4 regions of the Paenibacillus sp. EB106-04-04-XG159 genome follow, and region 4 is predicted to be linked to each of the others. Evidence: predicted binding sites of a transcription regulator. Region 4 holds the regulator's gene; each other region holds the start of a gene.
What was found. Region 4 encodes LexA, which represses DNA repair genes until DNA is damaged. Its sites were predicted from a motif close to CGAACATATGTTCG; they were not measured.
Positions count from the first base shown of each region.

Region 1: the regulator LexA is predicted to act here: its motif matches at 3,812-3,825, upstream of addB (helicase-exonuclease AddAB subunit AddB).
Region 2: the regulator LexA is predicted to act here: its motif matches at 2,213-2,226, upstream of AC3WTP_RS08830 (YhjD family protein).
Region 3: the regulator LexA is predicted to act here: its motif matches at 6,257-6,270, upstream of AC3WTP_RS18345 (YhjD family protein).

Region 1 covers NZ_JBYTDY010000002.1:200,119-208,473, forward strand. The annotation lists gene deoC (deoxyribose-phosphate aldolase) at 1-80, shown strand, start outside; gene AC3WTP_RS03110 (Na/Pi cotransporter family protein) at 13-978, opposite strand; gene AC3WTP_RS03115 (class I SAM-dependent rRNA methyltransferase) at 1,169-2,560, shown strand; gene AC3WTP_RS03120 (SGNH/GDSL hydrolase family protein) at 2,697-3,245, opposite strand; gene addB (helicase-exonuclease AddAB subunit AddB) at 3,972-7,508, shown strand; gene addA (helicase-exonuclease AddAB subunit AddA) at 7,492-8,355, shown strand, end outside.
Region 2 covers NZ_JBYTDY010000006.1:29,281-37,635, reverse strand. The annotation lists gene AC3WTP_RS08850 (N-acetylmuramoyl-L-alanine amidase) at 1-500, shown strand, start outside; gene AC3WTP_RS08845 (hypothetical protein) at 523-747, opposite strand; gene AC3WTP_RS08840 (hypothetical protein) at 777-992, opposite strand; gene AC3WTP_RS08835 (helix-turn-helix domain-containing protein) at 1,553-1,753, shown strand; gene AC3WTP_RS08830 (YhjD family protein) at 1,782-2,186, opposite strand; gene AC3WTP_RS08825 (hypothetical protein) at 2,329-3,198, opposite strand; gene AC3WTP_RS08820 (transcriptional regulator) at 3,283-3,510, opposite strand; gene AC3WTP_RS08815 (hypothetical protein) at 3,636-3,878, shown strand; gene AC3WTP_RS08810 (hypothetical protein) at 3,921-4,088, shown strand; gene AC3WTP_RS08805 (FtsK/SpoIIIE domain-containing protein) at 4,244-5,431, shown strand; gene AC3WTP_RS08800 (replication-relaxation family protein) at 5,424-6,011, shown strand; gene AC3WTP_RS08795 (helix-turn-helix domain-containing protein) at 6,243-6,467, opposite strand; gene AC3WTP_RS08790 (hypothetical protein) at 6,555-6,806, shown strand; gene AC3WTP_RS08785 (type II secretion system protein E) at 6,909-7,268, shown strand; gene AC3WTP_RS08780 (type II secretion system F family protein) at 7,216-8,043, shown strand; gene AC3WTP_RS08775 (type II secretion system F family protein) at 8,093-8,355, shown strand, end outside.
Region 3 covers NZ_JBYTDY010000016.1:99,175-107,529, forward strand. The annotation lists gene AC3WTP_RS18320 (MMPL family transporter) at 1-2,090, opposite strand, end outside; gene AC3WTP_RS18325 (HD-GYP domain-containing protein) at 2,083-3,195, opposite strand; gene AC3WTP_RS18330 (undecaprenyl-diphosphate phosphatase) at 3,323-4,147, opposite strand; gene AC3WTP_RS18335 (HD-GYP domain-containing protein) at 4,383-5,459, shown strand; gene AC3WTP_RS18340 (LexA family protein) at 5,964-6,191, opposite strand; gene AC3WTP_RS18345 (YhjD family protein) at 6,309-6,710, shown strand; gene AC3WTP_RS18350 (hypothetical protein) at 6,742-7,086, opposite strand; gene AC3WTP_RS18355 (hypothetical protein) at 7,217-7,426, shown strand; gene AC3WTP_RS18360 (hypothetical protein) at 7,472-7,939, opposite strand; gene AC3WTP_RS18365 (hypothetical protein) at 8,108-8,308, shown strand.
Region 4 covers NZ_JBYTDY010000007.1:39,022-47,376, forward strand. The annotation lists gene AC3WTP_RS10390 (PKD domain-containing protein) at 1-4,436, shown strand, start outside; gene lexA (transcriptional repressor LexA) at 4,506-5,138, opposite strand; gene AC3WTP_RS10400 (LysM peptidoglycan-binding domain-containing protein) at 5,425-5,808, shown strand; gene AC3WTP_RS10405 (DUF896 domain-containing protein) at 5,942-6,163, shown strand; gene AC3WTP_RS10410 (methyltransferase) at 6,365-6,886, shown strand; gene AC3WTP_RS10415 (HAD family hydrolase) at 6,905-7,717, shown strand; gene AC3WTP_RS10420 (FixH family protein) at 7,912-8,307, shown strand.

The DNA of each region.
Region 1 (8,355 bases), on a different contig from region 4:
GCGTACAGATCGTCAGCGGACACGCTTCCACACCTGGAGATAGCACAGCGGGAGCGCAATCAGAGAACTCGCAATATTAAAGATCGTTTGCGCATGAGCGACCTGAGCCGCTTCATTGCTGGATATCCATGAGGAAACCGCATGAAGCTGCGGCAGCAGGGGATAGAAGATCAATGCGCCGCCTACATTGAGCGCAACATGGCTCCAGGCGACGAATTGCCCGCTGCGTGAACCTCCGATGGAGGCAATGATCGCGGTGAAGCAAGTGCCTACATTGGAACCGATGACGATGGCAATGCCGACTTCGACCGGCATCGCGCCGGTAGCGGCCAATCCCATCGCAAGCGCGATGATAGCGGCACTGCTGTGGACGACGGCGGAAATGACCATCCCTGCCGCGAGCGCCCACAGCAAGCTGACTTGAGAGCGCTCTAGGAACCAGGTGAACAGTCCGCGCGCTTGCAGCGGTTCGCTCACCATCTTCATCCACTCGATTCCGAGCAGGATGAACGAGAAACCGGCGATTGCGATTGCTGCATATTGCATCGGCTTCCACCAATGCTGCATGCGCGGAATCAGATTAGGGACGATGTCGTCTGCGATGACGCCCCATATCCATAAGGCAGCGGCAGCTATCATCAATGGAACGGCGTATTGATTAATATTAAGCCCGATCAATTCGGTTGTGAGCGTCGTTCCTACGTTGGTTCCGAGGATGATGCCAAGCGTTCGTGGAAAGGTCATGAGACCAGCATTCACGAGTCCGATGGCGATGACGGTTATCGCTGTGCTGCTCTGCATAACAGCTGTCATAATCGAGCTGAATACCATACCGCGAATCGGAGTGCGGGTTGAATGATGGAGCATGCGCTGAAGGTAGGGACCGGCCCACAGATGCAGTGCGAATTCCATCGTTTTCATGCCAAATAAAAACAGGGTTAAGCCGCTCAACATGGGCAGCAGCAGTTCTTTAAACATAGCAGGCTCCTTGTCCAAATATCTTCAAGAACAGAGATAGTGCTTAGATATACCGCAGGTATACTGAGTAGGATATTGTTACATATGTATGCGCTCCATGGGACAACCATGACAAGCCTTTCTGGGCAGAGTGCAGACAGGAGTCTGAGCGGAGGGGAAACTTATCGAAAGCAATATACAGCGCCCTGCAGTGGTGCTCGTCAAATCGCGCAAGAAGCGGATTGAGCGTTCGCATCCATGGGTATATCAATCAGAAATTGAACGTGTCATCGGGGAGCCGGAGCCAGGCTCGCTTGTCGATGTTCAGAATGAAAAAGGAAAGTATGTCGCGACTGGCTATTACAATGCGGCATCTCAAATAACGGTACGAGTTGTTTCTTATGAACCGGATATTGAAATGAATACGGAGTTCTTTATTAAGAAATTTCAAGACTGTCTTGCGCAACGCAATCGATTCCTTCCTGGTGCTACCGCATATCGCCTTGTTTATGGTGAAGCAGACTTTTTGCCGGGCCTCGTTGTGGATCGATTTGACGATGTGCTGGTCGTGCAGATTGTCACGCTCGGCATGGATGTCCATCGCGAAGCGATCGTAGAGGCGCTTGTACAGGTGATGCAGCCGAAGGGAATCTATGAGCGCAGCGATGTGCCGATTCGTGAGCGGGAAGGCCTTGAGCAGCGCACTGGCGTGTTGTACGGGGAATGCCCGCGTCATGTTCAGGTGAGAGAGAACGAGCTTCTTATCGAAGTCGATATTGAGGAAGGCCAGAAGACGGGATATTTCTTCGATCAGCGTGAGAATCGAGCTTCGATCGCGCCGTTGATGACGGGCTGGGGAGCTAGAAGTGGGATTCAGCTTCAGGACGTAGAGACGGATGCAGGTGTGATCGAGAAGCTGCCAGTGAACGCGAATGGCAAGACCGTAACCTTTCCTTGGTGGGATGGCGCGACGGTGCTGGAGTGCTTCGCTCATACCGGAAGCTTCACCTTGCATGCTTGCAAGTACGGTGCGAAGAAAGTAACCTGCCTCGACATCTCTGATCATGCGATTCAAAGTGCGAAGCGCAATGTGGAATTGAATGGCTTCACAGATCGCGTGGAATTCGTTGTAGCGGATGCATTTGACTATTTGCGTCAACAGGTGCGTGGTCAGGATGAGCGTTCGGAGCGCGCTGAAGTGCTGCGCGAGGGCGGCAGCGCAGAAGGAAAAGGCAAGAAGAAGATCGATACCTCGAGAGCGTTGACCGCTGGCGGCGGACGTACGTGGGATGTCGTGATCCTCGACCCTCCTGCGTTCGCTAAGACACGCAGCGCGGTTGAAGGTGCTTATCGCGGCTACAAGGATATTAACTTGCACGGGATGAAGCTCGTCAACGAAGGCGGATATCTGGTGACCGCAAGCTGTTCGTTCCATATGCGCCCGGATAAGTTCATGGAAGCTATATTGGATGCGGCACAGGATGCGGGTAAGGTGCTGCGCCTGATCGAGTGGCGCGCAGCAGGCAAGGATCATCCGCAGATTGCGGGTGTGGACGAAGGGCATTATCTGAAGTTTGCCGTGTTCGAAGTAAGAAGCAAATAGTGACTCGATATGAAGAGCAGCAGTTTACGACGCGGGTTTGTCGTGGAATGTTGCTCTTCATTTTACATGGACATCGTGTGATGAATCTCTGGCGGTATGAAACATCTTAGCCTTGCATTCTGTCTACTCCGAGCTTCTATAAATATGGTCTGATCATGGCGATTGCTTGATCCGCGCATCGTTTGTAGCCTAGCTCTGTCAGATGAAGGCGATCTTCACAGATATGGGCTTCCATGTCCGTTCGAACCAATTGATTCAGATCGTTAATCGCGATGTTTTTCGATTGCATTAAAGCAACCGCAGCATCGTTGTAGCGGTCTATTTCAGCATTGCTTCTGACGACGGTATCAGGAGGTACGGGAATGGTAGTGGCAAATATAATCTTAGCTCCAGTTCGCTCCAGCTCGTTAATAATTCGCTTTAAATTTTCCACATATTCATCCAGTGAAGTTAAGGCTTCGACCATCGGCGCTTCATGATGCAAATCCCATAGACCGTTGTTCCAATGAACGACATCAGGAGTTCCGAACTCTTTAATCCACAGATTTACACCCCATAATGTGTATTTGGAATAGCGACCGTTATCCTCAGATCCCCATACATGTGCCTCTCCTTTCAACCCTTCTTGAATGTAAGGTTGGTAGCCAAGCCGTATGGAATCGCCGAGCAGCAATACCTTTTTCATCTAAATCACTCCGTTCCTAATGATTTTAAAAGTAATATTAGACACAGTTGATACCATTCAGAGTTTGATCTTGCATGCAAGAATACTATTTTTACCAATGAGTAGTCAATCCGTATTCTCATATTTATAGATAACGATTTTGCGTCTTTGCCCTCAGCCGAGGTGAAAAAGCAGCTGAGATGTCGTAAATTAACGTCTCAGCCGCAAAATGCGCCTCGTAAAGAGAGTCTGAGGGTCTGAGACGTCGAAAAATAGCGTCTCAGCTCTCAAACGAGGCAAAAAAGCAGCTGAGACGTCGTAAATTAACGTCTCAGCCGCAAAATGCGCCTCGTAGAGAGAGTCGGAGGGCCTGAGACGTCGAAAAATAGCGTCTCAGCCCTCGAACAAGGCAAAAAAGCAGCTGAGACGTCGTAAATTAACGTCTCAACCGCAAAATGAGCCACGCCGAGTGAGTCTCAGCCTTAGACCGAGGCGATCGAGGGACAAATGCTCTTGAAAGTGAGAAGTGACAGCAGAAATGTCAATTAATACAGAGAGAAATCAGGACAACACTGGTGACCATTTTACAAACGTGTGTTCTCGTGTTTGGCATGGTATAATGGAGCTTACGATAAGCTAACTTTGGTGAATTATCGAACTGGATCAATTGATGAGCAATTGATCTGGATACGATGTGAATATACAGTGTGTTGGATCGTGGGAAATGTGAGAGGAGATATCGAAGTCATGGGATTGACGTTTATCATAGGCCGCTCTGGAAGCGGGAAGACAGCCCATATACTTGACAGCATTCGCAGTCAGATGCAAGAAGCGCCTATCGGGTCCCCGATTATATTGCTGATGCCTGAGCAGGGCACCTTTCAAGTCGAGCATGAGCTTGTGCGTTCTGAAGGCTTGGATGGCATGCTGCGGACTCAAGTGTTGGGGTTTCGCCGCTTGGCTTACCGTGTTATGCAGGAAACGGGTGGAACCGCATTGACTCCAATCACGGAGGAAGGCAAGAAGATGCTGCTCTACAAAATATTGCAGCGTCGCAAGCCGGATCTGCCATTATTTGCAGGGGCGGCGGATCAGTTCGGATTCATTGACAAGCTGAACAGCTTGTTTGACGAAATGAAGCGTTACCGCATACAAGCATCGGATGTGGCAGAGCAGTTGTCCTTTCTGGAGGGCGTGCGCAGTCAGTCGCTGCTGACAGCGAAGCTTCATGATATTGCGGGAGTCATGCAGGAGTTCGAAGTTGAGCTCGCGGAACGTTATCTTGACGGCGAAGATGTGCTGATGCGGCTGGCAGAGCAGATGGCTCATTCCGAGTATGTTCGCAACGCAGAGATCTGGATCGATGGCTTCCACGGCTTTACGCCGCAGGAGCTGTCGGTCATCGGCGCGCTGCTGGTACATGCACGTGAAGTCCGCATAGCCTTAACACTGGATCGCGCTTATGAGCAAGGAGATGAGCCTCATGAGCTCAATCTGTTCCATCCGACAGCAACTACGTTTATGAAGCTGCGCGAGATGGCGGATACGTTATCAGTTCCAATTCGCGAGATTACGAAAATGGGGGCTGCAGCAGAACAGGAGCTGCCGCGTTATATGAGCTCCCCGCTGCTTGGGCATATGGAGCGAGGATATGAGCGGCGCAAAGTGTGGAACGGTGCTACCGAGCAGCAGAAACAGCAGAACGCGATCACTCTGCACGCCTCCGTGAATCGACGTGTAGAAGTTGAGGCTGCTGCACGCGACATGCTGAAGCGGATGGAGAGCGGTGAAGCAAGATGGCGTGATTCGGCTGTGATGGTGCGCAACATCGCGGATTACGGAGATATTATTCGTACCGTATTCACCGATCTGGGCATTCCGCACTTTATGGATCAGAAGCGTGGAGTGCTGCATCATCCATTTGTGGAAATGACTAGAGCCGCGCTCGACATCCTGCTTGGATTCTGGAAGGCGGACGCTGTATTCCGCTTCGTCAAGACGGAATTTATTATTCCAGAGGATGGTTCAGTTACAAGACTGGACTTCGATAAGCTGGAAAATATCGTGCTGGCGACCGGTATCGAGGGTTACCGCTGGACGAACGGCAAGCCGTGGCCGAACATTCCTTCTTTATCGTTAGAAGCTGATGCGCCAGAGAGTGAGGACACAGGACGCAAGCATGCTCCTGCGTGGGTAGAAGACTGCAGACGACGAATTGTTGAGCCGATTAGTGGATTGGAACGCGCATTATCTCAAGCCGAAAATGTTCGCGGCATGTGCGAAGGATTATATGAGTTCTGGATGTCGCTGCAGGTGTCGGACAAGCTGGAACGGATGAGCGCAGAGGCTATGCTCAGCGGGCACGTAGAACGCGCGCGCGAGCATCGTCAGATATGGGGCGCTTTATTGGACATATTAGACCAAATGGTCGAAATGGTTGGAGACGAAGCGATGTCGATGGAGCGCTTCGCCGGCATGCTGGAGACCGGACTGGAAAGTATCCAGCTTGCTCTCGTTCCAGCGGCGTTGGATCAGGTGCTGATCGCGTCGATGGATCGCTCCCGTTCGGGTCAGATCCAGCATCTCTATATGTTAGGTGTTAATGATGGAGTCATTCCAGCGCGTCCGCTGGAGGACGGCGTATTGACAGAGAATGAACGCGATACGCTTATGGATATGGGACTCGAGATGGCTCCCGGTATTCGCCGCAAGCTGCTGGACGAGCGCTTCTTGATCTATAACGCCTTAACGGCTCCAAGTCAGAGCCTATGGGTGAGCTATGCGCTGGCGGATGAAGAAGGCAAGTCTCTATTGCCGTCCGAGGTTATTCGTATGGTGCGTACGATGTTCCCGCATGTTCAGGAACAGCTCATAATGGCGGAGCCGAATGAATTTATGAATACGGAGCTGCAGCTCGAATATGTAGCTCATCCAGAAGCTGCGCTTCGGCATCTGATCGCGCAATTGCGTGAATGGAAGCGCGGCCGAGAGATCGATCCGCTCTGGTGGGACGTATACAATTGGTTTCAGCGTCAGCCCGTATGGCATGATCGCTTACGAACGCTGATAGGCTCATTGGAATATCGCAATCAAGTGCAAAGCCTAGATGCGGAGACGAGCCGCAAGCTGTATGGACGCAATCTGCGAACGAGCGTATCTCGGATGGAACGATTCGTGGCGTGTCCGTTCTCACACTTTGCGTCGCATGGATTGAAGCTGAAGGAGCGCCAGATGTATCGTCTGGAAGCGCCTGATATCGGGCAGCTGTTCCACGCGGCTCTAAGCCGCTTCGCCACTGACATCAAGGATGACGGTCGTACATGGGCAGCGTTGACGCCTGCGGAATGCCGGGCAGAAGCTGACCGAATCGTCGACCTGCTGGCTCCTCGCTTGCAGGGTGAAATATTGCTCAGTACGAAGCGCTATCAGCACATCTCTCGCAAGCTCAAACAGATCGTGGAGCGGGCTGCAGTAGTCATCGGCGAGCATTCGAAGCGCGGGGAATTCGAGCCGCTTGCGCTGGAGATGGATTTTGGGCCGGACAAGCCGCTTCCGCCTCTGCGCTTCACGCTGCAGAACGGCTGCACGATGGAGATTGTCGGCCGTATCGACCGTGTGGATTGCGCAGATGGCGATCAAGGCATTCTGCTGCGCGTCATCGATTATAAATCGAGCGCGACTGATCTGAAGCTGCATGAGGTGTATTACGGCTTGTCGCTGCAGATGCTGACCTATCTTGATGTGCTGCTGTCCAATGCGGAGGAGTGGATCGGTCAAGAAGCTCTGCCTGCGGGGACGCTGTATTTCCATGTGCATAATCCACTGCTAGCTGCTGCGAACGGAATGCCTGCCGATCAGGCAGCAGAGCAGCTGTTGAAGAAGTTCAAGATGAAGGGACTTGTACTGGCTGACCGAGAGGCTGTTGCCAAGATGGACGGACCGCTTGAAAAGGGGTACTCCGACATTCTCCCTGTTGCCGTTAAGCAGGACGGCACCTTCTACAGCAACGCCAGCGTTGCGACGAAGGAGCAGTGGGATACGCTGCGGACGACAGCGCGTCAAGTCATTCAACAGATCGGTACGCGCATTACGAACGGTGACGTAAATATTGAACCGTACCGTATGGGTACCAGCAAGGCGTGTGATTTCTGCTCCTATAAGCCGGTCTGCCAGTTCGATGAGCTGATAGAGGGCAATCAATACAATCAATTGCCGCGGCTTAGCAAGGATGAGGCGTGGATCAAGATGCAGGAAGGAGTGAACTCACGTGACACAGCACAATAATCCATTAACAGCTGAGCCTCTGCCGGAGCGGGAACAAGCGGCGGAGCTTATTGCCACACAAGCGCATGGCGTCAGTGAGGAGCAAGCCCTTCCATCGAAGCCCGAAGGGTCCAAATGGACGGATGATCAATGGCGGGCTGTCGTTGACGGCGGAGCCAATATGCTCGTTGCCGCGGCTGCAGGCTCAGGTAAGACTGCGGTTCTCGTTGAACGAATCATTCGCAAAATAAGCGATGAGCAGCAGCCCATTCATGTGGACCAGCTTCTAGTGGCCACGTTCACGAAGGCGGCTGCAGCGGAGATGCGCGAGCGGATTCGCATCGCCTTGGAACAAGCACTTGAGCGGAATCCGGAGTCAGAGCATCTCGAGCGGCAGCTCGCACTGCTGAACCGCGCATCGATTACGACGCTGCACTCTTTCTGCTTAGAGGTGATTCAGCGGCATTTTCAAACGATCGGCTTAGACCCGGCGTTCCGCGTGGCGAATGAAACGGAGACGGAAGTGATGCGCCAGGACGTGCTGGAGGGTGTATTCGAGGATCGCTACGGCAATGAGGATGAACCGTTCCGTCGGTTTGTGGATTGGTTCAGCGGCGAGCGGAACGACGAGGCTGCATTCAAGCTCGTGCAACGGCTGTATGATTTCTCGCGAAGCCATCCATGGCCGGAGCTGTGGTTGGAACAGATGTCTGCTGCATTCCGTGTATCAACAGTGGAGGAACTCTCGCGTTCGCCATGGGCGGAAGGCATTATGCAGGATACGAGGCTGGGGCTGTCTGGAGTTGCTGAACTGTTAAGGCAAGCAGCAATGCTTGCGACCTCACCCGGAGGGCCAGAGCCGTATGGG
Region 2 (8,355 bases), on a different contig from region 4:
TGCTTAGCATACACGTAAACGCAGGCGGCGGGGCAGGCGGGTTTGAGTCGTTTACCTACAGCGGCATAACAGATGCGGCGACGGCGGCATATCAAAATGTACTGCATACTGAGATAATGGCACGTCTCAAACCATTTGGAATTATTGATCGTGGACAGAAGAAGAAGAATCTGCACATGTGCCGCGAATCAATTATGCCGACAGTTTTGACGGAATGCTTGTTTATTGACGTAGCGGCTGACGCTGCGAGGTTAAAGAGAGACGAAGTGATTGAAGCGTTTATAGCTGGTCATGTAGGTGGCGTGGCGAAGTACCTCGGTTTATCAGCCAAGCAGACGAAGCAGGACAACCTTGTAGACGTTTACGTAAATGGTAAATATACCTGCAATGGTGAAATCGAAAATGGCGTGACGAAGGTTCCAGCGCGCGCTGTTGGCGAAGCGCTTGGTGCTACTGTCGGTTATGATGCTAAACAGAAACGCGTTGACATAAATAAATAGGAATTAATAACAGCCGCAGTTTCTAAAGGTTGCGGCTGTTACCTTTAAACATTGTTGGATATCTGAAGTAGTGCATCGACGATCCGTCTGGCTCGCGGAGCTTGACTGTTTCTGGCGTGATCGCCTCCACAATTCCTTCACCCTCAAAGCAGTACACTCCAGCGGCATCCTCTAACCAGGCTTCTACCTTTGTCTGTGTCATAGCTGCAGCAAATAACTCCTGATCTGTGTTCAGTATTAGACTCATAGCACAACTCCTAATCAGAGATGTTTACCCTACTCTTCCAAGAACTTATCATAAGCCAGCATTGCATTCTCAAGATCTTCTAATGTCATGTTTTTTCTTACCATGTGGAAATATTTGATATAGTGTACGATGTAATGATTCGCTGCAACAACTTTCAACTCTCTGGGCTTTACGTGGCCACATTCATTTCTTAAATTGTTCAAAGTTATATCGAACATGTTAGGTGTGGTAAATTTATCACTCATTATGATGCCTCCTCGGTTATAATGGATTAATCTTAGTTTATATTGTTCATGCAATATATGTAAAGGTGAGCGTGCGCAGCTCACTCGTAACAGATATCCGCGACCCGCCCCGAAGGGCTGAGGTTTCGCCTGCTTCTGCTGCAGGCTCATCAGGCGGCTACTTACGGTTACGAATAACCATGACCAATGCGGCAACGCTTAGAATCAACGCTGTTGTGCTTATGATCCATGTTGCCAGTTCCATATGATCATCCTCCAGTCATTGTTTTGAGGTGAGGGTATATGATAAGATTGGGGAGTAAGGGGCGGTGCTACGCCCCTTACAGTAGGTACTAACGTTTGCGCGGGGAGCGCTTCTTAGTACCTTTTTTCTTTTTACGAGCTTCTGACAGTAAGATTATTGCTGTTAGTAATTGGATGATTGCTGTCAGAAGCGTTACCCAATCTTTCATGTTTCCCTCACCTCCTTATATATCTATTATACGATATCGTATAATGAATGTCAATGGGTATTGCTAATAAATATACGATATCGTATAATGAGTTATGGGGTGATTGTTATGAAGGTAACACCTAAGCTAACTGAGATATTGAATGAAAAAGGGCTGACACAAACGAAGCTATCGGAGATGTCTGGAGTGCCTCAAGGATCGATATCTCGCTTTGATAAGAACAGCCGACATGAGGATGCTCACTTATTTGCAATCGCGTCTGCTTTAGGGCTTAAGGTAGAAGAGCTTTTTAATATTGAAGAATCATAAAAGAGCCACAAGGTCATTTGCGGCTCTTTTATTGCGTGATCGGTTTATCTCCAGGCAACGTAGGGTCTACAAATTGACTTGTATCCAACCCCAAATAAGCCATCATACGGACACTGCATTGCGCCCGTAGAAAATCATTTAGTAACGTCATCTCCCCGTGGTATCCCCTACAAAGATATTTAGTAGTTATTCCGTCCTCGTCTCGTTCAGACTCCAGCATCTTCAGCCCACTCTTGAACATAGTTCTTTTAACTTCGGTGTGTACCGTAATTACTTTCTTAATTGCTTGATCCAACAGTTCCGTGTATGGATCTGGTGTCTTTAATACGGATTCTATTTTCTTTTTATCTCGGTCAAAAGCCGCGAGTATCATCGGTAGCATGATCGCCGATTTGACGAGCATTAACTCTTCTTCAGTTATAAGCGGTCCCATGTTGTTCACCTCGCATATATTATATACGAACATATATTCGATATTCAATGTTGAAAACGATGAGAACAAAATGTGAAATAAAAAAGATCGCCCTTAGTCGGACGACCTCATTTGTATTCTATATATTATAGGTATCAATTCTCTATAATTTGAATTGTGCGTCAGTTCCACCCATAGCTTTATACGCGTCAAGAACGTTCTGCAATGACTTCTTCTCTTGATCAGTAACAGTACGATCCTGCTTTCTTTCATCGCCTCGTGAACGGATCACGGTTTTTTCAGAACTAATAACAGCATTAATGATCTCGTACACGTCTTTAGTGACTAATGTATCATAGTATTCCCACACACCGCCAGATTGATTATCTCTATGGACATCATTGTAGCCTGGACTGATCGTAAATGTTTGGTCATCAGCCTTAATTATGTAATCTTTTATAAATATCCAAGAATCATCAGCGTATTGAAATCTTGCATATAAAACAGGAATATTATCTTTGCCAACAACGATAAATGCATTAAATCCGTTTTCATTAATATACTCAGGGCTGGATTTATCTTCATATACAGTATATCCAGTGACTTCATCCGTTCTCTTTCTCATATGAGTAAGAGCAGCTTCTTGCCGTTTCTTTTCGACGGCAGCCTTTTCCTCGGCTTCTGCTTTTTCTTTAGCAGCTTTATCGTCTATTTGTTTTTGAAGATCTTCAGCTAAACCTTTGATTTGTTGTTCTTCCTTAGATCCAGGATGTTTCTTTGTTATGGTTTCTTTTGTTTTCTTTAACTTCTCGATATCCCCAGAAGAGAAATAAGAATTTGCTTCCGCTAAAAGCTGTTCTGGTCCGTATTTTAATTCATCCAATTCTTTCTTAAGTGATTCATTTTCTAACTTTAGTTTTTCTAATGATTCTTTAGTAGATGCAAGTTCTCCAACTGCGTTGGAACTAGTTGGTCCGCATCCGGACAGCAAAGACATTAAAGCAATAATTATAACTGCATTTCGAAGTTTCATGTTCTCCCTCCGCGTAAAAAGTTATGTTTCAAGTCTATCAGACAAGGCAATATTTTACTACGATTATTGCGCCATCAACCTCATTCACCAGAAGTCTCCACTATTTACATCGTATCCTTGTTTCCTGAGCACAGAAACAATCTTCTGCTTAGTCTCCACACGAGGATTCAAGTCTTTATCCCCATCGCAAAGATCAGAAATACTATCTCTGTTCATGCCTGTAGCTTTAGCAAGCCACTCTTGATTAATGCCTGATACGCCATCTAAAAACTCTCCTAGTTTCGTTCTTCGCTTTCCAAGTCCAAACATCATATCCACCCCCATTTATATCAATAGGGTGGACAATCTATGAAAATTTTATTCAAAACACTCCGAATAATGTCCAAGCACGACCTAATAAAGTTAGGTATACGCAAAGCCGACAGGAGGTGTACAGAGTGCATACAAAAGTAGACTTTCGCTTGCGGAAGGAAGTAGACGCTGATCTGATCCGCGCTACATCGCACTTGTGCAAGAAAGATATCAACCAGCTATGCAGAGATGGGCTGCGGCTAATGCTTGGAATTCGAACGACGAGAACATCTATAATCACAGAGCGCCCGATCCATCCAGTAGGTAGCAATACGACTGTTACCGTTGCAGGCAAGCCAGCTGTATTTATTCCAGCAAAGAAAGGGTGACGAATGATGATTGGTATGACATCTTTGTTCGGGGTTCTTGGGGTGGCAGCAGTTAGCACACTCTCGGAGTATCTGCTGGAGCGATTCGGACACAGTGACAAGATAGTTTTTGTTAAGATTGCGGGCTATTGCATCTGTGCTTATGTGGCGTGGGACATATGGTTTGAACTGGTCCATCACGTAGGGGCTATGTTCGGGGTCAGACTATAGTCGCGGGAACTGCGTTATTATTTACGCCACTAGATGCCGATTTTTTAGTTCACTAGATAGGTTATTAATTAGGAGCGTAGCTTTACGCCACTAGTACAAGGTGGACAATTGACTATGAAACGGTTTTTAAATCTGTTTAAAAAGCAGGTGGTAGAATGTTTGGTTTGATGGTGGCGACCGCCGCGTGCTTAGGTGGTGCACTCGCAGTGTATCGCACGCTGCCGGCTCCTGCGGCACGAATCAAACTCCGCAAGATGTTTGTTCTTGGTGACATTTGCTTAAAGCAAAAGATGCGGAATGGAAAAGAGATCAAGAAATACCCAATCATACACCGCGTTACCGAATCCGAAACGAGGGTTCAAGCGGTATTTACAATCCCGCAAGGGCTGGACCCTAAGGAGATCATTAAGCACGAATGGCTGTTCAAGCAAACGTTTGGCAATGAAATTGAAATCATCGGGGATGTTAAGGCATTTACTTTGAATGTGTATCACAGTCCAATCAAAGCATTCGCATACGAACTGGAGACCATACAAAGCAAGATCAAAGAGCACCTGCTAGGTATAGTGGTGGGTCAGAGCAGAGACAAGTACGAAGTCTACGACATGACCAAACGTCCGCATCTGCTCATTGCTGGCGAAACGGGAAGCGGAAAGTCTACGCAGTTGAGATCCATCCTAACCACCATGATTCGTAGCTACAGCCCCGATCAGCTTGAATTGTACCTTGGCGACTTGAAGCGCAGCGAGTTCTTTCTTTTTGATCGACTCGAACACGTCAAAGCGAATGTGGTTGATGCGAAGTCGCTGTATAAAGATCTTCTAAAGATAAGCAGAGAAATGAAGCGCCGCGGCGATTTGCTACATGAAGCGGAAGTTGCGCATGTGGATGATCTGAAAGATAAGCTGCCGTACATTGTAGTGTGTATCGATGAATTTGCATTACTGAAGAAGGAAAAAGAGATCATGGAGATAGTCGAAGAAATCTCATCGATCGGGCGGGCGTTGGGCGTGTTTCTAATCCTCTCATGCTTGCGTCCAGATGCAGAAGTGTTGGACGGTAAACTAAAGCAGAATCTAACTGTCAGGATGGCTTTTAAACACGCCGATGCCATCAACAGCCGTATTACTATCGGCAGCGACGAAGCAGCCCATATACGGCAATCTGACTACGGCAGAATGTATCTGAAAATGGATGGACTAAAACTCGTGCAAGCTCCTCATCTCGAACTTGAGGAAGCAAAGAAGCTCCTGGAGCCACTGAAAAAACCACGAAGCAAGAACAAGGAGATAGAAGAAACGACGGATGCAGATAACGAAGTGTGGGGTGTGTTAGATGAATGACCGCGACAAAGCGATTATAAGCGATCTTGAGCGTTTTCGATGCCTACAAAGGGATGATATTGTTGATTTGCATTTCCGTACCGTCAAGAACGGAGTGGATCAAGCGAACAAGGTCCTGAAGCGGCTGCGGCGAGATGGACACATTGAATGCAGCACATCCCAGCGAATGTATATGTACTTTCCTAAGCCGAGCATAAAGAAAGACAGCGCGAAGATTGCGCACTTTATATCCATTGCACGATTTTACAAACAAATAAAGGAGATCGAACACCCGAAATACTTTGAAGTGGAACCTAAATACGGAAAGGGTAATCCTGAACCAGACGTATTCATGATCTGGAAGCGCACGCCGTTTTATGTTGAGATCCAGCGCAGCGTGTACAGCAATAAAATCATGGATGATAAGATGAAACGTTACGAGAGATATTGGGCAACTGAAGAGTGGAAAAGCGAATCGTGGCAACCTGCAGATAAGAAGGTATTTCCGCTGGTATGGATTTTAAGTGATATATCATACAACATTGATACTCCATTTAAAGTGATCCAAACAAAATCGGTTACAGAGATAATGAAAAAGTAAGCTATTGATATACGAACATAAGTTCGTATATAATGAGAACAACGACAGTCTATGAGAAGTCTCGCAAAGTGGTTTGGTAAATACGGTATGGGGTACAAGTAAAAGTTAATTTATGTAAGTTATTGATCATATATTCATTTTGTTTATAGTGATATGATTTGCATAGAAAGGAGGGAAATTAAGCAGTCCTTGACTATATGTCAAGTTTTCATCAAGGGAGGAGCCAAAAGCTCACTGCCGTTTACCTTTTTCAACCGTGATCCACTCGTAAAAATCTTCAGCGTGACAATTAAGTATGCGAGCTGCAAGTACCGCGTTTTCAAATGACATTTCTCTTTCGCCATTTATCCATCTGGATACAGCTGACTCTGTGACATTCATTCGTCGTGCAAGCTCAGATTGTGGCATTTGGTCTAAAAGTTCGCGTAAACGACACCTCCCTTTCTGGAGGGCCATATGTATCCTTTCAATTCATTTTTTTATTTACAATGTTATCTTCAAAGTAATTATTAATCAATGATTATTACAACTGGAGGTTAACTGATGACCATCGCTTGGTTGGAACCATCTGTCCAAAAAAGGATTGAACAATTGAATAGTGAGTGTGAATTCAATTTCCAGAAAGATTATTACACCTTTTTGGAGTTGTTGAACAATATAAAGAGAAATCCAGACGAAGCCGATAAATTCATTTGTACTCTTGAGGATATGTATATTGACACGGTGAAGTATGTTGAATTCGGATATCGTCAAGCAGTTAATGACATGATTACTCTAAAAAATAATTTGCGATAGCAAAAAAGAGAGCTCGATAATTACAATCGGCTCTCTTTTTTTGTTGTGCACTTTATATAATAAGGTTCTCTATCAACAGGGCATAGCAACAGCGCCAAGGATATGATGAGCCGCTTGGAGACGATGGCGCTCAGCGCAGCAGCGCTGCCGCTGTTAGTGATTCGTCAGCAGATCGCATCGGCCTTAGATATCATCGTTCATCTTGCGAGGCTGCGCGACGGGTCGCGCAAAGTGATGGAGATCTGTGAAATGGTGGGTGTTGAAGGAGGTGAGGTTTTCTTGTCTCCGCTGTATGTATTCACGGAGCAAGGGGAAGCGGAAGGGAAGATATGCGGCCGATTGGAGCCGAGGTTCCAGCTGAACAACCGCTGGAAGCTGGCAATTGCGGGTCTGAGCTGGGAGGGAGAAGATGGGCGAGAAGAAGATGTTTCCATTCACTCGCGATGTGAGGCGACTGGCTAGCAGATCAACAGCTCATGCGCCAGCAGATCGCGGATTGCCTGATTATATGAGCTATACCTTATCGTTGAAACAGTATGTAACAGCAGTAATGCTCGGTGTAAGCATGATGGGATTAGTAGGGTACTTATTTTATCAGCATTGGCTGGGAGTTTGTATTATTGGCAGTGCTGGTTTCGCCTATCCGAAGATGAGGCGAGCAGCGCTGCTGGAACGCAGAAGGAGTCAATTAACGATTCAGTTCAAGCAGGCGCTGTATGCGATAAGCTCCTCACTCTCCGCGGGTCGGTCCTTAGAGAATGCTTTCAAAGAAGCTATTGTCGACTTGCAGCTGCTGTATCCAGGAACTGATGTTGATGTCATTCGTGAGCTGCGAATCATCCGCTCCCGGGTAGATAATGGCGAGCCGATGGAAATGGCAATGCTTGATTTCAGCAGACGCGCCAAACAGGAGGATATCGCGAACTTTGCAGATGTGCTGGTGACCTGTAAACGAATGGGAGGCGATGTCATTGAAGTCGTAAGGAGAACGGCATCCGTTATTAGCGAGAAGATGGAGATCGTTCAGGAGATTGATGTTCTTATCGCTCAGAAGCGCTTAGAGATGAAAGCGATGATGGTTGCCCCTTTTCTATTTATCGCTTTCATGAACATAACTGCGCCAGACTTTATGCTCATGCTGTACAGCGGGGTTGGGCGCTTGATCGCGACGGCTGCTTTTCTGCTGCTTCTAGCCGCGCTCTGGCTGATGAAGAGGATGATGAACATTCGAGTGTGAATCCTTTCGGTTCTTAAGGCCTATTGGTTTACAAGAAGGAGTGTAGATTGTGCTGCCGACGTGGTTATGGTTATTGCTGGCTGCAAGCGGAGCTGCCGCTGTCTGGCTCGTGAATCGATTCAAGGCGGAATTACATCTGGAATTGATGAATAAGGAGAATGTTGGGAAGCTGAAGGCGTGGCTTCCAGCTTTCCTTGAACTGTTGAAGCCGTATCAGCAAACGTTCGATACGCATCCGCTGCTGATGTCTGTCCGACAGGCGCTGCTGCAGCTGTACGGTCCAGCGCATGCCTATAACCGCTTTCGGCTGTT
Region 3 (8,355 bases), on a different contig from region 4:
ATCTCATTATCCGTAAATATGAACGCCCCAACGACAACAATAAGGATAAATGCGGCGCTCGTTATGATGCCGCCTGTCTTGATCAAGCCTTCCGCAGTACTATGTTCGTTGTCTCCAGTACGTTCGTACTCCTCCGCTATGCGCGATAATAAGAATACCTCATAATCCATTGATATGCCAAATACCACACAAAAAATGATAACAGGCAGCATCGCCACAACCATACCCGTTGAGGTCACTTGGAATAGATCCGCAAACACGCCGTACTGGAATACGAGCACGACAATGCCTAAGCTTGCTCCCAAGCTTAACACATTCATCAACACCGCCTTCAACGGGAGCAGCACCGAACGAAAGGCTATGAATAGTACGATATAAGTCACTGCTAGTATAAATATGATTACATACGGCAGCGCATCTGTGATGCGATCGATAATATCTAAGCGATAGGCTGTCGCCCCCGTAACGTAGCTCTCGGTTGCATCCATATCCATCGCACGCAGCTCTCTTACGAGATCATATGCTTCATCGCTGTCCGGCTGCACGGTTGGAACCACCTGCATCAGGACATATTCACCCTTAACTAAGTGCATCTGTTCCAGCTGTGCTTGCAGGTTAGGGTCCTGCAGCGCTAACGTCTTGGCTTCAGCACTCGGCAGCGCCTGCAGTGTTGCCAGGTAGTTGTTCACACTCTTAACCGAATCCAAGCTCGCGATATCTGCCGCAATCTGCTCTACCTTGTTGACCGTATTTCCGTCAGAATAAGGTTTGTCCATCCGCAGGAGTACCTGCATCGCTTCCGTTTCACGCGTATCGAACACTTCATTGATCAAGTCTGAGCCGTAGCGAGATTCGTACTTCGGCGGGAGCATTTCTGCATCTGGAATTCCAATCTTGATGTCGGCAACCGGCCAAGCGCAAGCGATAAATCCAATCGTCAGCAAAGAAGCAATGATGACCGGCCGCTTCATCACCGCATGAGCGAGCTTGCCCCAAGCTTTGCTGTTCTGTCCCACTGCCGCGCTGCCCTTATCCCGACGCCACTTCGTCGGAATGACAGGATAACGATTCACCTTATCCCCCAGCACACCAAGCATTGCTAACAGCATCGTATTGCTAACGATAACAGACACCGTTACAACCATCACGCCGCCAAGCGCTAATGATCGGAACAGGTTCAAGTCAATGAATGCCATTGCAATCAAGCCTATCAGCACTGCCACCCCGGAGAAAAATATCGATTGGCCCGCCTTCTGCGCTGTCATCGCAACTGCGCCTTGAACAGTCCCTTGCTTGCGCAACTCCTCTCGGAATCGGCTGACCATGAATAACGCATAGTCGATCCCTACTGCGAGACCAAGCATCGAGATGAGGTTGGGCAAAAAGTTGCTGAGCGAGCTTGTCATCAATGCGACAAAATACACAAAACCAAGTGTAATCGTTACGCTTAGCAGACCGACCAATAACGGCAGGAGACCTGCTATCCAAGTGCCGAATACGATAAGCAGCACGATGAGAGCAATGGGCAGTCCGATAATCTCGGACTTGATGATATCGCGTTTACTTGCTTCCTGCATATCATAATAGATAGGTGTCGCGCCGCTGACGTATGTGCTCATGCCCTCTAGATCAGGAATAAGCGCACGTATAGACGGAAATTGTTCAAGCGCATCGTCTGTCTTAAGTTCCATCTGGACTGCGATTACAAGCACGTCTGGCCTAACGTCCAATCGTCCGGTCTCTTTAACCGCTATATCCATGACATAGGGCTGTTCCCCCAGCTTAGCGAGTGAATCCAGAACTTTCTTCGTCGATTGTTCATTGGTTATCGTAGAACCGTCATCACTCTCATACACGATGTCCATTGAGGTTGATGGAATGTTCATGTTCTCACTTAGCAGCTGCATGCCGACGTCCGATTCGCTTCCTTTGGGAGTGAAGCCATCATCTTTCAGCATAGATGGAACTTGAACAGCGAATGCAGCCATGATCACAAATAAGACGATCCATAGTGAAATTATGAATCGTCTATGCTTAAATACTCCATTTCCCCATCTCCAGAAAAAACCTTGCCTATCCGTTTCACGCATTAGCGGCTCCTCCAGTAATAACGTCATCCTTAGAACCAATAATGATGACGTTTAGGCTTGTCGATAGATCAATGTCTCGCAATTCTTTATATGGCTGTCCATCTGGGTCATACAGCAGTCTAATTATTGGTCGTTGCGGATATTGAGGATTGATCTGAGACACAACTCCTACTTCTCGAGTACTGAGCTCAACGGTCATTCCTAGTGGATACACGGCGATTCGATCTCGGAACAACTGCAGCATATGCTGTTCATATAAAGTATCAGATCCAGTGTACAATATCTCTAGCGCTTCATGAGGCATCATGGCAGTCCGATATACCCGATGGGTTGTCATCGCATCATAAGAGTCGGCAATGGCGATCCATTTGGCGAATTCATGGATTTCCCCCGCTTGAATACCGCGCGGATACCCTGATCCGTTTAATCGTTCATGATGCTGAAACGCACAATGCGCGGTAAGCAGCGGAATATTCGGTATATCCTTGAGAATACGATAGCCGATCTCTGCATGGGTCTTCATGTGCTCGTATTCTTCTTTGGTTAGCTTGCTTGGCTTATTCAATGTCTCAGCTTTGATCTGAGTCTTGCCTATATCGTGCAGAAGTGCCCCCATGGCTAAATTCTTTAGATCTTCTCGATTATAGCCATAATGAAGTCCGAACAAGGTAGAATAGACGCATACGTTCAGCGAATGTCTGTACACGTAATAGTCTGTCGTCTGAATATCTCCCAGCATGACCATAGCTTCACTATTGGATGAAATATCGTCTATGATATTATCCATTAGAGCTAAGAACGGTTTGCCTAGATTAGGCACAGTACGCTTACGACTCGTCGAATCCGCCATCAGCTGCTTAAACTCACGACGAATCATCTTATTCGCTTCGCGTCTTGTTTCATCGCTCAACATATCCGGGGCGACGATTCCTTCCGTACGCTCATCTTCAACATATACGCAGCTAATCCCCATAGATATAAGCCGATCGATATAAAGCTTAGACAGCTCTACCCCTTCTCCGAGCAGTACCATGCCTTCATCGTTATATATTTTTTTTGCTAATTTCATGCCTGCATGACATGAAGTCAATGGTATCCATCGCAAATCTCGTCAACCCCTGATGGTCGAAATATAACCAAGTATCATATTCAAACAACAATTATAATACCATTTTTCCGTATTTCTTGCGACAAATTCAGCTGCATCCAACGACATAATCTGCGAAACTTCTTCATTTCACGATAAACCACCAAAATAACCCTGCCAATATAAAGCGATAGATTGCAAAGTATCTCAACTTAACTTGCTGGATATGATTCAAGAATAGGACCACCACACCATAAGCGACGATAAACGACACGATAAATCCAAGAGTAAAGAAACCAAGTACATTCCATGTGAAATGTTTATAGCTATCCAAGAGCTCATAACCGCTTGCCAATATCATAATGGGAATCGCAATGAAAAATGAAAAATCAGCAGCAGCACGATAGCTGACTCCGCTTAGCATGCCTCCCGAAATGGTTGATCCTGATCGCGAGAAGCCTGGCCATAATACAGACAATATTTGAAACAGACCGATCAAAAACGCCTGCTTATAGCTTATATCATCAAGTGTGACGGCACTCGGCTGCTTGCGTTCTCCATACCATTCCGCGACCCACATGAATATGCCGCCTGCTGCTAATGCCATTAACACGATCTCAGCGCTGAACAGTTGCTTGATCCAATCCTTAGCGACAAATGCTACGATCAGCGCAGGTCCAATTCCAAACGCCACATGCAATAGGTTCAGACTGCGCTTCTCTTTGTGCCCTTGCTTCACGGATCGAATTCCAATGCCGAGCATATTCTGAATCCGCTCTCGATAGACAACGGTGATGGCTAAGATCGCCCCTAATTGAATGACAATTTCAAACGTTTTTAGCAGATCGCTCTGATCATTTACCCCCATTAATTTGGTGGTGAGTATCATGTGACCTGTAGATGAAACAGGAATAAACTCTGTAATTCCTTCAACCACACCTAGCAGCACTGCTAATAGTATCGTTAACATAGTACACTTCCCTTCGACGTACAACCTTATAATGAATTGTATGAGCTGGATCGAAGTACAAGCACCTTAAATCGTATTAAAAAATATGACATAATGTTTAGTATTTAGACATTAATTGTTGTAAGCTATTGGTATTGTTGCTATGATTAGCATACATGTAGTCAACTCTCAGTTAGGAATGGTGATCCAAATCATGCGGGTTCATATTTTACAAGTGAGAGATGGAGATATTGTTTTGAAGGATATTTTCAATAACTTTGGGGTTAAGATTATATCTGCAGGCACTTGCATGAAAGAACGGGATATAGATGTACTGCTTCGACATCACATTGATATGGTAGAGATCATGGAACGTTTAAATCCTCAACTTAGTATAGATGTGATAACTAACTCGACCTCTTCCCCGGGGATTTCAGAGACAGTTCCTATGGACTCTGTACTCTTAGCGCCAGAACAATATGTGAATCCATCGATTAAGCAGTTCTATCCTCAGTATCTTGAGGCAGTCAAGTTCACTAGCCATATGTTTGATCATGCGCTTCGCACGGGAAATATTAGTCAAGAAGATGTGGAGAGCACGATTACACCTATACTTGAACAGTTTAATGAGGAACGCGATGTCGTTTCCTTGCTGCTGCATCTCATTTCAGATGATGATTATATATGCCAGCATTCTCTTCAAGTCAGTATGCTGTCCTATTATTTAGCAGTTTGGCTCGATTATTCCGAGCAGGATGCACTTCGAATCGGCAGGGCTGGATACCTCCATGATATCGGCAAGAGTCAAATCGATCGCTCTATCCTTGATAAACCTACCAGCTTAAGCCATGACGAATTCGAACAAATTAAAGCGCATACAACAGTTGGTCACCAGATCATAAGCTCCAGCTATAGCGACGAGTGGCTCTCGATACCAGCGCTTCAGCATCATGAGAGAATAGATGGTACAGGATATCCACAAGGGCTTACTGGAGATCAGATCCATGATATATCCAAGATCGTTGCTATCGCAGATGTGTACAGCGCGATGATATCTACGCGAGTATATCGTGAGAAGAAAGACTTATTCAGTGTACTGAATGAGATGTACGCTATGAGCTTCAACAAGCTTGATCCTAGAATGACGCATATCTTTATCCGTCAGATGCTGCCGAACTTCTTGCATAAGCGAGTCAAGCTAAGCGATGGCCGCATGGGTACAATCGTCATGAACCACAGCACTGAATTCTTCAAGCCTCTCGTGCAGGTCAATCAAGAGTTTATCGATCTGTCATTGGTCAGACAAGTCGAAATTGAGCATGTGTATATGTAGCCATAATATAAATTAATCATGATCCCTCTGGAAACACCGAGCAATCGGTCATTCAGGGGGATTTGCATTTTGTGCACGCCATTCAACTGCTAGAATCCAGCGTAAACAAAAAATACGTGTCCGAGTGACTGGATCACATAAGCGTGACCACCGCATCAGACACGTATTTATATATTACTGAGAAAGCTGGTATCCCTCGACTTGCAAGGGTTAACCGATGCTTCCCTCCATCTCGAACTTGATAAATTTCTGTTTTCAAAGCTAATCAAAATCGATTAAAACCATTGATATTACGGCGTTTTAAAACATCGATATTTCAAATTACTTTATCGCTTATCAACTACAGTCGGCATAAAATCGGCACGAAAGGACATCAGTTAGATTAGCAATAGTTAGAGTAGTTCAGTTTTTCCCTATATAATAGGAAACGATTTGTTTTCGTTCCGATTAATTAGGATCGGTTCTGATATAAATAAGGTCATGTATCATTATAAAAGAGCCTCGTTATTCCGAGGCTCTTAATCTTATTGTTCTTGGTTTAGACGGTTCCCAGTCAATGAACCCTTTGAGCTTTAGTCCTTCCAGAAACCTATGTACAGTACTTGATGACTTACTATTTAACATCTCAGCCAGTTCCCTGACAGATGGCGAGTACTTATTTTCTTCCATATATTCTTCAATCGCGCATAAAGTATCTTTCTCTCTTCGTGATAGCTTCTCCACAAATATCACCTCATAAGATATGTAAGTTATGTACCATTATATACGAACATATATTCTTATTCAAGGTTGAATTACGAACTTGTGTTCGGTTATAATTATAGAAAAACGAACGTTAGAGGTGACACCATGGGACCGCTCGTAACTGAAGAAGAACTGCAATTAGTCAAGTCAGCTGTAATGATACCGATGATTTTGAGCGCTTTTGAGCGTGATAAACAAAAGATTGAATCAATGTTAAAGACTCCAGATCCTTACACTGAATCGATTACAGCTGCCATGAATAAAGCAACCAAGGTATTAACGGAAGTGCGGCGTGCGATGTTTAAGACGGGACTGAAGGTGCTTGAAACAGAGCGAGGCGAGGACGGCGTAACGGCTCGGTATCTCTTTAGGGGTTATCGTGGGGAAATGACGTTGCTTAATGACTTCTTACGGGCTCAATGTATGATAAGAATGAGCGCGTACATGGGGCTTGATACGAGTAAATATGTCGATGAGTCCTACGGTAACAAACCAATAACGATGTAAGAGCTGCGGGACGGATCCGGCAGCTCTTACATCAAAACAGAATTCTTACTAGTGACTTATAAATTTTATCATTTACTTCAGCTAAACTTCTCTTCCCATCTTTCCAGTTAAGCACAACCCTATATGTACCTTTCTTCTTAGCAGATAACCCGGCTAGCAGTCCAACTGGACCTAGTAAAACACCACCGACCGCACCTCGGCCTACCGCGCTTGCAGCACTTGTCTTTGACTCTTCATCTACTACCTCATAAGATTCAATTACATCTTTATCTAACGTGATTCTATTAAAAATACCAACAACAAGTATCAACTTCAAACCATTCGCCATAATAACTTTATCTTTATAGTCACCAGCAATAATCATATTATTCGCCATTAGCCTACCACCTCATTAAAGTTATATCTTCATACAACACTATAATCTAATATATGTCAATGAAGTAGATAATAAGGAAATTTGATCGGATTGTAGAATAATTGTGGTAATTATGTATGGAGGTGTAATAATGGGTCGAATGCTGAATACAGATACGGAATTGTTTGCGGCGGCAATGTCACAGGTTAAGGTTGAAGCGTGGCTTGAAGATGCTGCAGGAGTGTATTGCTTACAGGGAGAAGGTATTGTAGAAGCCATAACGCCGGAGACTGTAAAGCTACGTGAACAGGACGGATCGGCTATGCATTACTTCAGATATCCAACGATGTTTAAAGTATAAAGAGCCGTAGGTGCTTCCCTAGCGACTCTTTAGCATTCTTTAATCTCACTTTGGTATTACATACGCTTGATAAGGTTTATTCATCCCGCCATCAACAGAAGGGTTACGTCCACTGACTCTCCATAATATTGTGGTACCCGAACCAATATTAGCTTGTGTGTACTGTCCCATCCCTGGGCCAGTGTCAGGCAAAGTTACGCCTGGGTGAATAGAACCATCAGGATTTTTGATTAAAAAGTTCACTTCTAGATTCAAGGTATTGCTTGACCCGATTGGAGCAGCCCCAAAAATTATGTTTTGTTGTCCGCCTGAGGTATTGGTATAGGAATACCAGTCGCTATCCACCCCCGTACCATAATCCAGATCCAAGTTCATATTAAAGACTCCACCAAGCTGTAATGGCTGGGCTGCTGGATAAGAATCCGCCCATCCAGACAAGCCAAAAGCTGATTGAGAAAACCCAAATACAGAAATAGCTAATGTAATCGCAAGCAGTGACTTTTTGAATCTCATAATAATTACACCTCCATTATTTTTGTCTTACAATGTCGATAATAGTATATATTTACAATTTGTGGAACGAAAACTAGATTGGTATTATCAACAAAATAATTGCGTTGTAAGCGCCATCATATGTTGATATAATCATAATATTGGCGATTTTTGTAAGGAGGTCAGAAAATGAGTCGAACTCTGAATACGAATTTCGAACTGTTTGCTGCGGCTATGTACCAAACCGAGGTTAAGGCCTGCTATAAAGATGCAGGAGAATTGAAAGGAATAGGAGTTGTCCAAGAGATTACACCGGAGACGGTGAAGCTAAGGGAAGCTGACGGATCGTTCATGCATAACTTTAAGTTTAATACGATGTTTAAAGCATAAGAGCCGCAGGAGATAATGATATGCTCCCATCATAGTAGACAGTAGAT
Region 4 (8,355 bases):
GACTGCCGATATTTAAAAATGACACTGATGAAGTTATAGACGCAAGGGTAGGCCTGCACGTTTATGATACGGACGGTTTAAAATCGTTAGAGCCAGCTTATTGTACAATTAAAGTGAAGCCCGATATACCGCCAATTGCAAAGCTGGATGTACCAGAAATGACGGTTCGGAATGAACCAGCTTCTATTGTAAACAATTCATACAGTCCAGATGGAGATAAGATCGTCACAGTAGAATACAAGTTCAAATATGATAAGCTGAATGACGGCTTTCATAATGACTCCTGGGAGAAGGTCTTAAGTATGGATTTGAAGGGCTTCGAGTTCTCAGCATCGAAAGTAGGTAAGTATCTGTTCTACACGAAGATAACGGAAGAAGGTGGACGATGGGCGGACACGTCGAAGGTGAATGAATCGATACTGACGCTAAACGTAATCAATCGATCACCAGAAGTTAGCTTCGATCTTTCAGGGATGAATAAGCAGCCTCCCGCAGATGACACCACCGTGTTTTCGGTCGAGGAAATGAATACCTGGGAGCTGAAGCAGACGAATTCAGATAGAGCGATGAACGTATCACGAGATCAGTCATGGACTATCCAAGGTGGTCTGTTGTATTCAGGAAAAGCTCGAAATTTTTATACAACATATCCTAATCCAACATACACAACTACATTCCCTACAGGTAATGGTGACTATTACTACAGAACATACTTCAATCAGTTGGTGGATTATGGATTAGGAACTAACGGACTATCTCCATATCGTGCAATCGATAAGACCAAACCGTATAAAACAGGTAGAATACTGACATTCGGAATGGAAACACCTCTATTTTCAAATGGATACGTATTTTACAGGTATTATGTAAATACAGGAACTGGTCCAAATGCAAGGGACTATAGATTTCATGCAATTCGAATGGAGGATGTACCGGAAGTTGAGCAGTATATCGGCAGTGGTGGACTCCAATGGAGATACAAAACACCGTATACACCGTTAGAGTTGACCGTATCTAACAGTGGATATTATGACGGAACATACCAGAATGCCGGACCAAAGTACGTTTCGCACTACAAAGTGGATGACAATTATCTCTACGTATATTTTTCAGTCGACTACTATGACCACGACGACTACATTAACAATGTACCAAAGACGACTGACTTCTTTGCGAAGGTGTACAGTCTTAAAGACTTAAGTCATATAGGTAATGTTAAACTTAGTGGATATTTAGGTCAAGTCGGTGATAACTTCCACTTCGGTACATCCACTTGGGGTTATTACTCTGGTAAATATCAGTATAAGGTAGATATAGGGTACGCAACTGTACTGGGTCAGAGATCAGTAACTACAAAGTACTTTGCTGACGGTAATCTCGCTAAAAACGAAATCAATGCGTATAAGCAGCAGGTACTAGTTAGCGAATCATCAGGTACTCCGGATTACGGTGACAGATATAGAGCACCTGTGGCTCAGCATAGCATGAAGCCTTATACAGAGAATCTTTTAGCAAAAGATATCTATGGCAACTCGTACTATATGACAGGTTATAGGTTTGACGGCAGTAACCAGTATTTGTACACATATCTATCACCTCGGTTAGTTAAGGTAGATACTTCAAATAAAACTGTTTGGTCTACGTCTCTGACTGCAGCTAATCAAAGTATCTTTTATCTTAATTGTCAAGTGGCCATTGATAACATGTTGAATAACGTACAGGGATGTCAGGGAGCTACGCGATATGACGTGGCAACGGACAACATTTTGTTTACCGAGTACTATTCTCATGATGGTTGGCACACAGGGTATATAGGATACAAGGTTAATGCTAAAAATGGGATTATAATCAGCAGAACTCCTGACTCAGGGGAAAAAATAACTCAATTTAGCGGTCGACAGTATGACTTTTATGGTCCTATAACTGGTAATAGCGTAACTGTTACCATAGAAAATAAACATAATCCTTATGGGTACCAGCCTGTTGCTGACGGAAAAGCAATTCAATGGTTCGAGGAAACTAACAACTACGACTCTTACTGGAAATTTAATATATTAACGGGTACACCCACCACTGAACCAAGAGTTATTAAGACTTTCACCAGTGGTCAGCTATTCAGTCCGATTGATCTATCGAATGTGGAGATGAAGTTTAACTTCAAGGTGACAAATAAGGATTGGGATAGAGAACGTTTAGGATTTTCATTCCGAATGCAGAGTCCGTTTAATAAGTATGCGATTGAATTTGATGGAACAAAAGTCTATTTGATGAAATACGTAAACGGTGCAGCCCACATCCTAGCTCAAAGCAATCAACCACTGCAGGACAACAAGACATTTAATATACGATTACGCACGTTAGGAGACAAGATTGAGTTTTATATCAATAACACTCCTGTATTTAATGTTACAGACGGTTCCTATGTGAGCGGTGCTTTTGGCTATTTCTCTGATAAAGCCTTCGTACACTTTGGCGCACTATCTTACAAACCTATTCAATCAGATGTGGTTGAGTGGATGGACAATTACGCGATCTGGGAGCCTTCAGGAGCTAAAGCAGAAGTGAAATACGAAAATATTAACTTCGATGATCCGGAAAAGGATCCGATGGCGGGAAAATTCACTTGGAGCTATAAACACACGCCGATGTTTTTACGTAACCAAGGAGTATCCAGCTTGGATGGTAAGTCCTTCGAATCGACGCAGCTGACCTTTGATAAAGTCGGACGTTATGTCGTGAGCTTACAGGCCAAGGACGATCCACATCCTGAATACCTGTATCCAGATAACAGATTCAATGAATATCGGATGGATTCCAACGAATTCGTGAATCAAATTACCGTCCATCGTCGGCCTGTAGCGAAGTTCCAGGTATCGCAGCAAGCAGATGGTATGATCAATTGGAATGACGAGAGTTACGATCCTGACAGATGGATGAGCCCAACAGAAATTAGTAAAGACAATACAGGCATCGATTATGCGCAGACACGAGGAATATTGGAGAGAAAATATTACTACATTTCTCCAACAGGCAAAGTCGTAGATGCGAAGCTAACCGCGCCGCAGGAAAAGGGAATGTACGAGATAGGATTGTCCGTCAAGGATGAATACGGTGCTTGGTCGCAATGGGCCGTAAACCATATTGATGTTGGTGTGACCATAGTAGATAGTCCCCCTCTTCCAGGATTCATTCCGAATCCGGTTGCGACTTATCGGAATGTAGACGTAAGCTTTCAATCGACGGCTTATGATAAAGAGGATGGTAATTCTCTCAACTTAGATCACAAATATTACATCAGTAATATGAGTGACGGAAAAGAGTCGTTAGCAAGTGCTAAGCGTGACATTTGGTACAAACAATTTTCTACACTGGGTACATTTAAGGTAAGACAGGTTGTAACCGATTCAAGTAATCAATCAGCAGAGACGTCTAAGACGATTCAGATCATCAACCGTGTACCTGTGGCGAATATTAGCTATCCAGATAGTACAAATCAAACGAAGCCGACATTGGTGGATACGTATACTCCAACGATCACTTGGACATATGCAGATGAGGATCTGGATCAACAAAAGCAATATGAAGTGAAGGTATACAAGTATGGTGGTATATTGATACAGTCCTCGGGTGTATTAAATGGTACTGCGCTATCCTGGAAGGTCAATGCTGCGCTGCAAGACAAGACGGACTATTATGTCGTGGTTCGTGTATTTGATGGCTATGATTGGGGACAATCTGCTCCTAAATATATGAGGATACATGTCAATAGCCCGCCAATTGCAGACTTTGATTACATACCAAAACCACCCTATGAAGGCGATACGATTAGATTCAGCAATAAGTCTACAGACCCTGACGGAGATCCGATGACTTACAAATGGCAAATGAGTGGTCCCAATTATCGATACCAATCATCTGCAACTAATCCGACTGTAAGTTGGATCACCCCGGGAAGTTACATGGTTACCTTGACAGTGTCTGATGGAATGGAAGAACACAGTATAACGAAGCAGATAGAAGTGCTGCCGCTCTGTATTCAAGGACAAGTAATGCATGCCAAGGAGTGGCTGAATCATTTGCAAAAGTGGAACGAAGCGAATCCTGATAAACAACGATCGCTGAATACTTTTTGGGCAGGAGAAAGCTTTGAGTTGGTCGCAAAGCCAACGGTAACAGGCACTGCAACCACAGCTGTGAGCATCAAGGTATATGCAGAGCGAATCGGTCAGGTGCAGCTTGCCAAGCGTAGTGAGGCTTCGTGGGAAGGGTATCTATCTAATGACAATACATCTACCGACTTGGCTATGTTAGCTGATGGGGAGTATTCATTTGTATTTACCGTAACGTATTCCAATGGAGTCCAGAAGACAACCACAGTTCCGATCAACATCTTAGGCAACTGGGATGAGTACTTCCGTTTCCATAGAAGCTTCTAAAATAACAACGCCTCGCGTGGTTCTCATCATGAGTACCGGCGAGGCGTTCTCTTTAGCCGTGCAAGTGTATTAATGAAGATCACGGAACAGACCGACAACTTTGCCAAGAATGGTAACATGATTCAAACGAATCGGTTCCATCGTGGAGTTCTCAGGCTGCAAGCGAATATGATCTTTCTCTTTATAAAATGTCTTGACAGTAGCTTCGTTATCTTCTGTCATGGCGACGACGATATCACCGTTGTTAGCAGTTTGCTGCTGACGCACGATAACGTAGTCACCGTTATGTATGCCAGCTTCAATCATGCTCTCACCGTGAACATTAAGCATGAATACCGTATCATCCTCACGAACCATGTCTAATGGAAGCGGGAAATAATCCTCAATGTTCTCAGTTGCAAGAATAGGTTCACCAGCGGTAACCTTACCGACAACAGGTACTCGTGCGATCGCGTGATTGAAGTTCGAATCTTCTCCGACCATATCTTGGCTGTTTAGAAGCTCAATTGCGCGCGGCTTAGTTGGGTCACGTCGAATGAAGCCCTTCTTCTCGAGTCGATCCAAGTGACCGTGAACTGTTGAACTGGATGCGAGTCCGACAGCCTCGCCAATCTCACGTACAGAAGGCGGGTAGCCTTTCAATCTAACTTCAGTGCGTATAAAATCAAGGATCGCTTGTTGGCGACTAGAAATCTTAGACAATAGAATCAACTCCAATGAGTGCGCTTTTTTTAAATTATACCATAGAACGACCGTTCGTACAAACGTAAGTTCTAAACTTTAGGGGAGATTCTTGTCCACTTTATAAGTGGCTATTCTTATCGATTAATCAGTTATAAGCATGTTATCTGTTTCGGTTAATGTAACCAAGTAAATAGCTCTTAACAAATATAGAGAACGTTTGTTCTAAAATGTTGTTGACTCAAACAAGTGTTCGTGTTAAATTAAGAACAGAGAACAGAACACACGTTTGGAGGACTGGTTAATCATGATGTATACAACTTATCGATCAATATATGCTAGAAGCGCTGTCAAACAACAACAAGCGAAGTCACGAGCTATTCGTTCACGCAGAATGCGTCGAACAGCTCTGCTCATGACATTATTTATAGGTTTATGCTTTACTTTTACCAACATCGTACAAGCGTTGACAGGAGAGTCAGATGCCGTAGTAGAAGCGGGAACACAAGTCGAGAGTGTCATTGTTCAACCAGGTGATACACTGTGGGGTATCGCAGATACTTATCTTCCTGCTGAGGGCAATTATGATATTCGTGAATACATACAAGATATAATGAAGCACAATGATATGAAAGCAAGCAATTTACAAGCCGGCGACGTAATTGAAGTACCGATACTTGCATCTAACTGAGTATTCATTTCTTCCTTATATATGATGCTCATGATGTGTTATAGAAGAGATTCGTATATAGAGCTTATTGCTTGACTTTGAATCACCTCCATGTCAAAGTATTAGTATTGGAAGGACAACTTGGAGGTTAGATATGGAATTAGAGAAATTGATTGCCCGCATAAACGAACTTGCTCGTAAGCACAAGACAGTAGGCTTGACTGATGATGAGGCAAGCGAGCGTGCACGACTGCGTGAACAATATTTAGTTCAATTTCGCGAGCAGGTAAGAGGCCATCTAAACACGATAAAATGGGCTGAAGATGAAGATCAGGATGGACAAGCGCCGTCGACATCGAGATTCGGTCCTCAATAACATGATCTCAAGGTACGGACAGCAATGTTCGTACCTTTGTTAGCGTACAAGAGCTTTAAGCTGTTATGCATTATATGGTATATGCCATTAATGAATCATAAGCTCGGCTCAAACGTATATTCCGTGTATACTGTTTAGTATAACTGAAGTATTTTTACTTAAGCGAATGAATTGTTCATGATTAGGAGGAGTAAGTACAACATGTCACGTAGCTGGGAAAGAAAAGTCCGCAAGAACAGTGCATCATTAAACAAGCAACGCCAGAAATCAGGCAAGCCTACACTCCACACCGGTGTGGAAAAGTACGAGCAATTTAAAGGTAGAAACTTTATTTTGCCGATTGTGCTCATTGCTATAGCGCTGTTATTCGCCTTGGTAGGCAGTGTTCCAGTTGCACAAGGTGCCCAGTCAGCTTGGCTCTATTGGGTAACGATCTTTGCTTATATCGGTCTAGGCTTGATCATCTTCTTCCGCAAGCCTTATCTCAAGATCGGCAAAGACTACGTTTCGACAACCAAGTGGAATCGACCTCGCTTCCTTTATGTCAAGGATATTAAGAAGATTACAGTTCAGCAAGGTTATGTCGTTATTGAAAAGTCTGGCAAAGGCAGCAACTGGGTCTTCTCCCGCTTCCTGAATCGATACAATACTGAAGAAATGGGAGAAGGCGTCATTAAATTTGCGGTACAACATCAAATTCCGTACGAGAAGGTATCGAAGTAAGCATAGGAGTGGGGCAAAGTGACGATTCGGGCGATATGGTTTGACTTGGACGATACATTACTATGGGATGAACGCAGTGTAGAGGAAGCATTCGCAGCAACGTGTCAATTTGCACAGGAAAAAGCTGGAGTCGATCCTGTTAAGTTGGAAGAGTCTGTTCGGGCTGCAGCACGCGACCTGTATGCTTCCTATGAAACTTATCCATTTACTCAGAATATTGGCATTAATCCATTTGAAGCACTATGGGCTCACTTTACAGGTGGAGAGCATAAAGAGTTTCGAATGCTGCAAGAGATTGTTCCACAATATCGAGCTGCGGCTTGGACGCGTGGCCTTGAAGCATTGGACGTGAAGGATGAGGAATTAGGGCGTGCTTGTGCACAGCAATTCATGGAAGAGAGACGCCAACGGCCATATGTTTATGATGAAACGTTTGAAGTGCTGGAACGTCTGCGACAATCCTATCAACTGGTGCTGTTAACGAATGGAGCACCTTGCTTGCAGCAAGAGAAGCTTGACGGTATTCCGGGCATACAGCAGTATTTTGACCATATCTTCATCTCTGGCAACTTTGATAAGGGTAAACCTGCGCTCAGTTTGTATGAGCACGGAATGAAATTGACTGGTATTCGTGCAGCTGAAGCGATCATGGTCGGGGATAAACTTACAACAGATATTCAAGGAGCGGTTAATGCAGGTATGCATAATGCTTGGGTAAACCGCAATGATAAACCGTTAGCTGGACCGGTACAGCCTGAGTATACGATTAAGAGTCTAACTGAACTACAGGAAGTTATTAATCATATCAACAAGCAGCAAACGGTTGAATAGAACAGTTGAAGGACTGGATCTTCATACGAAGATTCAGTCCTTTTTTGATGTCGCAGCTTCAGTGTGATAAATGTCATATTTCGTTCACATATACTGCTGTCTTTAGCTCAATTGAGTCATTACGTTCAAGAAATTGTTGGATATAATGGAAGTTATGATATGCCGTCTCATAGAAGCAGAGGAGTGAATGGTGAATGTGGAAGAAAGCCATATATATATCTAGTGTAGCGTTCGTACTACTAGCAGGTTGCAGCAATGAGCATGAAGGTCATGATATGGGAAGTTCAATGAATTCTCTTGCGATGATCAACGTCGAACTAAGCACACCAGAACAGATAGGATTGAATGAATCTGTAACAATCACAGCATCTGTTACGCAAAATTCTAAAGTTGTTGAGAATGCAGATAAAGTAGAGTTCGAATGGTGGATCGAAGGTGGGGAGCACCAAAAGGTAGAAGTAAAGCATAAAGAAAACGGTAAGTATGAGTGGTCTAATAAGTTCGATCAAGCAGGCAAGTATACCATCATATCTCATGTTACAGTTGGGGCTATGCACTCCATGCCAAGCAAAACTTTTGAAGTAAAGTAATGTAATCGCTTAATTAACGCTGATAAAAATAGAATAATATATACAGCG